DNA from 3 places in the Clostridioides sp. ES-W-0016-02 genome. Region 2 is predicted to be linked to each of the others. Evidence: riboswitches for the same ligand, from Rfam matches in the RefSeq annotation. Region 2 holds a riboswitch; each other region holds the start of a gene.

Region 1 (3,290 bases), 1.0 Mb from region 2:
GATACGTTTGCTGATTTTATGTATGAAGAACTATATAGCGATGAAGATGAAAATATCGTTGAAAGTGATATAGATTCAATCTCCTCATCAATGCTTATAGAGGGAGTAGGAGACTTTGACAATTCTCAAGCTAACAATTCAGCAGATAGAGTTATATATGTTGATGAAGAGACTGTAAATAAAATATACACTAAAATAGAACATTACTATGGGAAAACTTATTTAAGTAAGGGTGAAATTAAAAAGCTTGAAACACAAAATTGTAGAAACGTACATGAAGGATGTAGAATTCACTTCACAGATGGTGTTCTTAGAAGTGAATGTAATAATGTTTTTCAGCTAAAATATGTGACAAGACAAAAAGAAAATAATTTAGGCAAATTTAGAGAACATGCTAGGATGTATAGACAACAAATAAAGCGATTAAAAGAAAGCCTTTCTAGGATTTTAGTAGAAGAAAATGCTAAAAATAGAGTATATTCTGATTGTGGTACTATATTAGCAAATAGAGCCTGGAGAGTTGGAAGGAGTAATAATAATAAAATATTTTATAAAGATATAGAAAATGAAAAAGGAAAATATGTTATTGATATATTGTTGGATGCAAGTGGTTCTCAAAGTAGAAACCAAGGAAATGTAGCAATTCAAGCTTACATAATTGCAAATGCTTTGACGGAAGTTGGAATACCAAATAGAGTTATGGGTTTTTCTAGTTTCTTAGATTATACGATATTAAAAAGATTTAAGGATTATGATGACAGTATTAAAAATAGTGAAAACATCTTTGAATACTTCTGCGCTGGTAACAATAGAGATGGTTTAGCTATAAAATCTATATGTAGTGGTTTGATAAATAGAGATGAAGAAAATAAAATTTTGATAGTCCTTAGTGATGGAAGACCAAATGATGTAAAGATAGGAAAAAACAGTGAGAGAACTTTAAGAGGTGAAAAAGCTTATAGAGGTGTTGTTGGTTTAAGAGATACAGCTAATGAAGTAAGAAAAGCTAGGAAACAAAATATATTAGTATTAGGAGTATTTACAGGCAAAGAATCAGAACTTGAAGCTGAAAGATTAATCTATGGAAATGATTTTATATATTCAAGAGATATAACTAGATTTTCTGATGTAGTTTCAATGTATTTAAAGAAAATAATTAGGAATTAATAGATTTATAAAAAAGAATTTATATACATAAAAATATAAAAATGAATAAAATTTGTAAAAAATGTAGAAATTTTCACAGAAAAGGTATACAATGATTTATATAGAAAATGAATTAAAAATAAAGTAATATTAAAAATTAAATATATAATATTATAGGTTCTTTAAGCAAGATTAATAGGGAAGAAGGTTAAATTCCTTTACAGCCCCCGCTACTGTGATGCAGACGAAACTTTTGTTAGCCACTATGATAATATGTTTTTATATTTCATGGGAAGGAAGAGGAGTAGGATGAAGCTAAGTCAGGAGACCTGCCTAAAATATTAAAGTGATTTCTTCGGGGATGGAGAAAGTTTCTTATAATAATTATACAGATATGTTTATTTTATGTGTTTGTATTTAGATTGTCGAAAATTAGAAGCCTAGCCATCGAGTTAGGCTTTTTTATTTTGCTATAATGAAGGATACATGTATTATTCATATTTTAATTATTAGAAAGGGAGAGAGGGGATACTCAAATGAAACAAAATATCAAATTAGGGGTTATAGCTGCACTTATGTTAATAATTTTAACTCCAGTTACATCAAATGCAATGCATATAATGGAAGGTTACTTACCAGTAAAATGGTCTATAGCATGGGGAGTTATATTTATACCATTTTTCTTAGTGGGATTAAAATCAATAGGTAAAATAGTAAAGCAAGACCCTAAGAAGAAAGTTTTATTAGCTCTATGTGGAGCATTTGTCTTTGTATTATCAGCATTAAAAATACCTTCAGTAACAGGAAGTTGTTCACATCCTACTGGAGTAGGTCTTGGAGCAATAATGTTTGGACCAAGTGTAATGTTTGTTCTTGGAACTATAGTTTTAATATTCCAAGCATTATTACTAGCACATGGTGGAATAACTACTTTAGGAGCTAATGCTTTTTCAATGGCTATAATAGGGCCAATTATATCATTTTTAATATTTAAAGCATTAAAGAAAAAGGATGGAAATAATGCTATACCAGTATTTCTTGCAGCAGCAATAGGAGACTTAGCCACATATACAATAACTTCAATACAATTAGCACTGGCTTTTCCAGACCCATCTGGTGGAGTGATGGCTTCAGCAATTAAATTCTTAGGAATTTTCTTTATGACTCAAATACCAATAGCAATAGCAGAAGGTATCCTTACTGTAATTGTATATAATTTAATTACAGAAAATGGAGAAAAAAGCATACTAGAAAATAATGATAAAGGAGTTAAAGCTAATGAGTGCTAAAACAAAAACAAAAACTAACATATTATTACTTTTATTAGTAGTAGCTCTTATTATATTCCCATTACTTGTAAATTCAGGTGCTGAATATGGAGGAGCAGATGGTCAAGCTGAAAGTGAAATTACTAAGATAAATCCAAATTATGAGCCTTGGTTTAGTAGCCCATATGAGCCACCAAGTGGAGAAATAGAGAGTTTATTATTCTCTGCACAAGCAGCTTTAGGTGCAGGTGTAATAGGATACATATTAGGTATTCAAAAAGGAAAGAGAAGTTAATTATGCTTATAATTGATAAATATGCATATACAAATAGATTGAGTAAAGTAAATCCAAATAAAAAAGTAGCCATAGGAGCAATTTTTCTAATTGCTTCTATGGTAATAAAAAATGTATTTATCTTAAGTGGAATTATGATTTTAATGAGTATTTTAGTTGTTTGTGTAGCAGGGATAGATTTAAAAAATTATTTGAAATTACTTCAAATACCAATGTATTTTTTATTTCTTAGTATAGGTATAACTCTTGTAAATATATCTTTTAATAAAGTAGATTTACTATATAGTTTTCAATTTTTTAGTTTTTATATAGGAATATCAAAGGCATCTATTGACATGTCTATTCATGTGTTATTTAGAGCTATGTCTTGTTTAACTTGTGTGTATTTTTGTATACTTACAACACCTTTTAATCAGTTAATATTTTTCTTCAAAAAATTGCATTTACCAGACACCTTTGTTGAATTATCAATGTTAATATATAGATTTATATTTATATTTTTAGAAGAATTTTCAGAGATATATAAATCACAAGAACTAAGATTTGGGTACATAAATTTAAAAACTTCATATAAATCTTTA
Region 2 (3,290 bases):
CAGGAATTGGCTTGGCTGCAATAAATTCTTATTATAATTCTGTAAAAGTTTCAAAAGAAAATAATATAAAGTTAAATGAAAACAATTTTATAGAAGATAGAATTAATGACCCTTTTATTTCATACCAGAATATGATAAGGGGAAAAAAGGTAGCGGTTATAGGTCATTTTCACTATTTAGAACAACTATTTGCACCTGTTTGTGATTTATCCATAATAGAAAGTGAAGATATATATGGTGATTATCCAGAGACTTCAGCACCATATATCTTACCTGAACAGGACTTTGTAGTTATATCTTGTTACACATTAAGTACAAAAACTTTTCCTTGGTATTTAGAATTAAGCAAAAATGCTTATGTGGTATTGGTAGGTCCAGCAACTCCAATGGCACCTATATTATTTAAGTATGGAGTAAATGATTTATCAGGATTTGTAATTAAAGAACATGATAAAGTAATGAGCATAATAAGTGGAAATGAGAGAAACAGTATGTTTTACAGTACAGGTCAGAAAGTAAATTTAAAAGACGGTGGGGAAATTTAAATATGAGAATGAATTGGAATGATACTACAATAAAATCTTTTGTTGATGCAAGTGAATATACTGGTTTTCACAAGATATTAGCTAAAGAAGTAATTCCGTACATCAAAGATAGCCAAACTTTTTGTGATGTAGGTTGTGGATTAGGTTTAATAGATATGTATTTAAGCAAAGAACTGAAAGATATAACTTGTATTGATATAAACCAAAATGCTATAAATTATTTAGAAAAATCAATAAAAGACAATAATATAAGCAATATTAGGTGTATGGTAAAAGATTTTAAAGATATAAATACAAAATTTGATACTATACTAATTTCTTTTTTTTCATATGAGAATATAGAATTTTTTACTGGGCATTGTGATAGATTAATTGCAATTGTTAATGATAAGTCCAAAACTCATATTCCAGTATCTAAGAAAAGAATGGATGTGGTGGAAAGACATAGTTCAAAAAATTTAAAAGTATTATTAGATGAAAAGAAACTTAGATATGAATTAATACCATTAAGTCTTGAATTTGGACAGACATTTACTTGTGAAGATGACATAGTTAGGTATGCTAAGTCTTATGATGAAGGCGGAGAGTATGAAACTATATACAATCATATTATGAAAAATATAGTTAAGGGAGATAAAGTAGCTTATTACCTTCCATATGAAAAAAATATATCTGTTTTTATAATAGACTTTAATAGATAGATAATTGTAAATTTTAATTTTGCATATAGTGCTATATTTTGATTTAAGTTGACAATTTATATAAGATTGCATACAATTAAACTAAGAATTGAATAAACGTATTTAAAGAGTAGGGAAGTTGGTGAAAATCCAACACGAACCCATCACTGTAAGCATGGATAAATTCTGCATAGCCAACAGATGTTATTTAGAAAGGCTGAGAAAATGAAATGTAAGTCAGATACCTACATTAAATATTAGTAAATAAATTTAGGGGGGAGCAACTAGATTTATTGTCTTGTATATGGAATTTAGAATTTAAAGTATACATATTAAAATGGGATGTTATAGCATTATTTGCTATAACTTTTTTTATGCTCATATTTCTAAATAAGGGGGAAATGTATTATGAGGAAGATTTCAAAAGGGAAGCTGAGTAGTATAATTTTAGCAATTATGCTGATGTTATCATTGATAACAGGGTGTAGTAAACCAGAGGAAAATAATGATGTTAGTAAGATGAATAATGAAAAGGAAGTAGTTTTAGCAGCAGCTAGAGATTTGGCACCAGGTGAACAAGATGCTTATTACACAAGTTCTATACTCTATGTTTGGGAACCGTTAATAGGGTTGGGTGATGATGGAAAACCAAAGGCAGAACTTGCAGAAAAATGGTCAAATTCAGGTGATTATAAAGAATGGACATTTACAATAAAGAAGGGTGTAAAATTCCATGATGGTGTAGATTTGAATGCAGATTCAGTAGTAAAAAATTTTGAACGTTATATGAATATGAAAACGAAATCTTCACCTTTTTATTCGTTTGATATAGAAAAGACATATCCTAATTTACAAAGTGTGGATAAAGTTTCTGACTATGAAGTTAAACTTACTTTCAGTAAACCAATATCAACTTTAATATACAACATGGCTAGATTTGGAAGTGCTATGTATAGTCCAGAGTGTTTTGATGTAAAAACGGGAGACTTTACTAAGTATGCACAAGGAACTGGTCCATTTAAGATAAAAGAACGAGAAAAAGAACAATTTGTTTTGTTAGAGAGAAATCAAGACTATTATGGAGATAAAAGTAAAGTTAAAAATGTAAGAGTAAATGTAATTAAAGATGCACAAACTCGTTACACAGCACTTAAATCAGAGGAAATTATGGGTGTTATGGATTTAGGGGCTATTACTCCAGAGTTAGCTAGTGAGCTAATAAAGGATGAAAACTTTGAGATTAAAACATCTCCATCAACAATAACTCAATTTGTATCTACAAACGGTACTAGGGCACCATTTAATAATGTTAAGATAAAAGAAGCACTAAGCTTGTTGGTGGATAGAGAAACTATAGTAAATAAATTTTATGGAGGATATGGAACTCCGACTATGAATATATTGAACCAAGGTTCACCTTTTGCTAAGGAAATTAAACCTGTTTATGATGCAGAAAAAGCAAAAAAAATTATAAAGAATGAGTTAAAAGGGGAAACAAAAGAGTTAGAGTTTATAATACCATCTTATGGTGTAGACCGTTATCCATACAAAACTGTAGCAGAGTATATACAATCTGTATTAAGTGAAGTTGGATTAAACTCTAAAATAACTATACTTGATGGTGCTGCTTTTAAGGAAGCACAAAAAACAGGAAATTATGACATAGCACTTCACACTCAAGGGCTTCCAAATGCAGAACCATTTTCTATATTTGATAGTTATATGAGAAGCACAGGGTCAAGTAATATAGCTTATTCATTGGGCTATAAAAATGAAAGAGCAGATGAATTAATAGGTCAATTAGAAAAAACAATGGATTTAGATAAAAGAAGTAAAATATATGATGAGCTTCAAGATATATCATCAGAACACCCATCAGCTATACCATTATTTGAAGATGTTAACTTAATTGCCTATAATAAAAAAATAACTGGATACAAACCTACATTATATGGGACTACATTAGCAAATATGGAGTGGAGTAAGTAGTGAAAACACCATTTAAATATTTAATTAGAAGGATATTGATGACTATCCCTATTTTGATAGGAATAACTTTTCTAGG
Region 3 (3,290 bases), 390 kb from region 2:
AGGATACCTATAAAATTAGATGTAGGATTTGATGATGAATTTTACAAATCCATAGTATATTTCCCACTTGTAGGTCTTGTTATTGGTATATTAACTTATTTAATAGGATGGGTTTCTATACTTTTGTTTCAGCCATTTATATGTGCGATTATAATAACACTTGCTGGTGTTTTGATTACTGGGGGGCTTCATATAGATGGATTAGGGGATACATTTGATGCAATATACAGTTATAGAGACAAAGAGAAAATGCTTGAAATAATGAAAGACTCTCGATTAGGTACAAATTCGCTTTTAGCAATTATGTTTGTACTTTTATTAAAGATTGGATTTGTATATAGTATTATAAGCAATAATTCACTATGGGTTATAATATTCATGCCAATGATTGCAAGGTTAGGAGTAATGTTATTGACATATAAAACGGTAACACCAAGAGCAAAAGGAATGGGGAATTTATTTATAGGAAAATTGACTACAAGTATGTTAATAACAGCTATAATATATACATTATTGATAGTTAGTATTATTGCTAAATTAATATTTTTAGTGCCTAATATAGTATTGATTAAAGTATTATGCTCAGCTATAGCAGTTTTTATATTTATAACATTGTTTAAAAATCATATTTATAAAAAAATTGATGGAGTAACAGGAGATATATTAGGTTGTGGAATAGAACTTTCAGAACTTGTATATTTGATTTATATATATTTGTTAATTTTTATGTTTATTTAAAACTAAAAAGTGGTGATAATGTGATAAGATTAATATTAATAAGACATGCATTGACAATTGATAATGAAAAAGGAAGATTATCAGGTCATATAAATAGTTATATAAGTGAAGAAGGTAAATTGCAAATAAATAAAATTACAAAATATATGAGTAGTGAAAGTATAGATAAGATTTATACAACTCCATCTTCACGTACTAAAGATACAGTAGAGAAAATATCAAAGCTGAAATCAATAGAAATAGAAGAAAGAGAAAATCTAAGAGAAATTAGCTTTGGAGACTTTGAAGGAATAACTTTTGAAGAAATAAAAGTTAAGCATCCAAAAGAATTTGAAAAAATGATAGAAGAAGGTAGCAATTATAGATACCCAAATGGAGAAAGTTTGATAGATTCATATGAAAGAGTAGCAAAAGAGATTGACAATATAATTTTAGAAAATGATGACTATTTAAATAGAAAAGCAATACTTATATGTTCTCATGCAGGTACAATAAGAAACATAATAACACATTTGATTTCTGGTAGTTATAAATATCATTGGAACTTTAAAATTGATAATGCATCTATTACAATTTTGGAAGTTGATAATGGATTTACTGTAATAAATAAAATGAATTTTACTGATTTTATATAAATTAAACATTAAACGATATGTGCTTATAAACTTACTAACAAAAATAGAATATTAGATTAAAATTAGGTTCTCAATTAGATGTAAAAAGGGAAAAAGGTTAGATGCCTTTGCAGCCCCCGCTACTGTGAAACCAACGAAACTATAAATACCACTGTCAATTTGATGGGAAGGTTATAGGAGTAGGATGAAGTTAAGCCAGGATACCTGCCTAATTTAATTTAAAACATGAGGTCTTCGGGGTGAAAGATTTTTAATTGATATATATATAAAAGTCCTAGCTTTAGAAGCATTAGGACTTTTTTTATTTTATTTGTAGGTAAAATTTAACTTTAAGGAGGGGGAGAAAGTGGGTAAAAAAGTAATGTTACAGGGAACTGCATCAAATGTAGGTAAGAGCATTTTATCAGCAGGATTGTGTAGAATATTTAAACAAGATGGTCATACTGTTGCTCCTTTTAAGTCACAAAATATGGCTTTAAATTCTTTTATAACTAAAGAAGGATTGGAAATGGGGAGAGCACAAGTATTTCAAGCAGAAGCGTCAAAAATAGAGCCAATAGTAGATATGAATCCAGTCTTATTAAAACCTTCTGGAAATCATAAAAGTCAAGTGATTGTAAGGGGAAAAGTTGTAGGAGAAATGCATTCATCTGAATATCATGATTATAAGCTAGAATTGGTAGATGTATTAAAGGAAACCTTTAATAATTTAAGTTCAATGTATGACATTGTGGTTATGGAAGGTGCAGGGAGTACTGCAGAGATAAATTTAAAAGATAGAGATATATCTAATATGGGTATGGCAAAAATAGCAGATGCACCAGTAATAATAGTTGGGGATATTGATAGAGGAGGAGTATTTGCATCATTAGCAGGTACAATGCTTTTATTAGATGATGATGAGAGAAAAAGAGTCAAAGGAGTAATAATCAATAAATTTAGAGGGAAAAAGGAACTCCTACAAGATGGTTTAAAGATGCTTGAAGATATTATAAAAGTACCAGTTTTAGGTGTGGTTCCTTATATGGATATAAAAATAGAAGATGAAGATAGTGTAACAACTAGATTTAAGAAAAAAATGGATAAAAATGATATACATATAGAAATAATTAGAACTCCACATATGTCAAATTTTACAGATTTTAATATATTTGAAACACAAGAAGATGTAAGCCTTAGATATGTAGACTATGGAGAAGCTATAGGAAATCCAGATATATTGATAATACCTGGAACTAAAAGTACTATAGATGATTTAAAGTACATAAGAGAAAGTGGTCTTGAGTCACAAATTAAAAATTTACATAGTCAGGGTAAATTGATATTTGGAATATGTGGTGGGTATCAAATGCTAGGTAAAAAATTAAAAGACCCTTATCATGTTGAAAGTGAAATTGAAGAAGTAGATGGCATTGGTCTTTTAGATACAGAAACAATATTTGAAGAGGAAAAGACTACAACTCAAGTAGAAGCCACCATTATTGAATGTACTGGCGAATATATGAACAACCTTAAAGGTAAGAAAGTAAAAGGCTATGAAATACATATGGGAATTACAAATCGCAGTAATAAAGTAAGTAGCTTAGACTTAATAACAAAAAAACTAGATAAAGAAGTCAATTATACTGAAGGAAGTGTAAATAAAGAAGGTAATGTAATTGGTACTTATCTTCATGGAATATTTGATGAAATAGATTTTACAAGAGCAATTTTAAATAATATAAGAAAGAAAAAGGGATTAAAAGAATTAGAAAGTACTGTAAGTTCTTTTGATGAGTTTAAAGATAAAGAGTATGATAAATTGGCAGATTTCTTGAGAGAACATTTAGATATAGAGCAGATATATGAAATTATGAAATAAGAATGACTTTATATTTATACTTTAGGTAGGAGGTGTATTATGAAAAAGATTCTGAT

The links. A riboswitch is a leader RNA that binds a small molecule or an ion and turns the genes downstream of it on or off. The one in region 2 is predicted to bind cobalamin.
Region 1: linked by a shared signal. The riboswitch ahead of IC758_RS02225 (energy-coupling factor ABC transporter permease) and the one ahead of IC758_RS16530 (ABC transporter substrate-binding protein) in region 2 are both predicted to bind cobalamin.
Region 3: linked by a shared signal. The riboswitch ahead of IC758_RS18235 (cobyric acid synthase) and the one ahead of IC758_RS16530 (ABC transporter substrate-binding protein) in region 2 are both predicted to bind cobalamin.

The regions. Positions count from the first base shown of each region.
Region 1 is NZ_CP061361.1:397,989-401,278, forward strand. Features, by position in the region: gene IC758_RS02220 (nitric oxide reductase activation-like protein) at 1-1,167, shown strand, start outside; cobalamin riboswitch at 1,305-1,498, shown strand; gene IC758_RS02225 (energy-coupling factor ABC transporter permease) at 1,683-2,435, shown strand; gene IC758_RS02230 (energy-coupling factor ABC transporter substrate-binding protein) at 2,425-2,709, shown strand; gene cbiQ (cobalt ECF transporter T component CbiQ) at 2,712-3,290, shown strand, end outside.
Region 2 is NZ_CP061361.1:3,553,436-3,556,725, reverse strand. Features, by position in the region: gene IC758_RS16540 (Rossmann-like domain-containing protein) at 1-545, shown strand, start outside; gene IC758_RS16535 (methyltransferase) at 548-1,246, shown strand; cobalamin riboswitch at 1,335-1,472, shown strand; gene IC758_RS16530 (ABC transporter substrate-binding protein) at 1,634-3,214, shown strand; gene IC758_RS16525 (ABC transporter permease) at 3,214-3,290, shown strand, end outside.
Region 3 is NZ_CP061361.1:3,946,065-3,949,354, reverse strand. Features, by position in the region: gene cobS (adenosylcobinamide-GDP ribazoletransferase) at 1-738, shown strand, start outside; gene IC758_RS18240 (histidine phosphatase family protein) at 759-1,373, shown strand; cobalamin riboswitch at 1,421-1,600, shown strand; gene IC758_RS18235 (cobyric acid synthase) at 1,720-3,234, shown strand; gene IC758_RS18230 (cobyrinate a,c-diamide synthase) at 3,274-3,290, shown strand, end outside.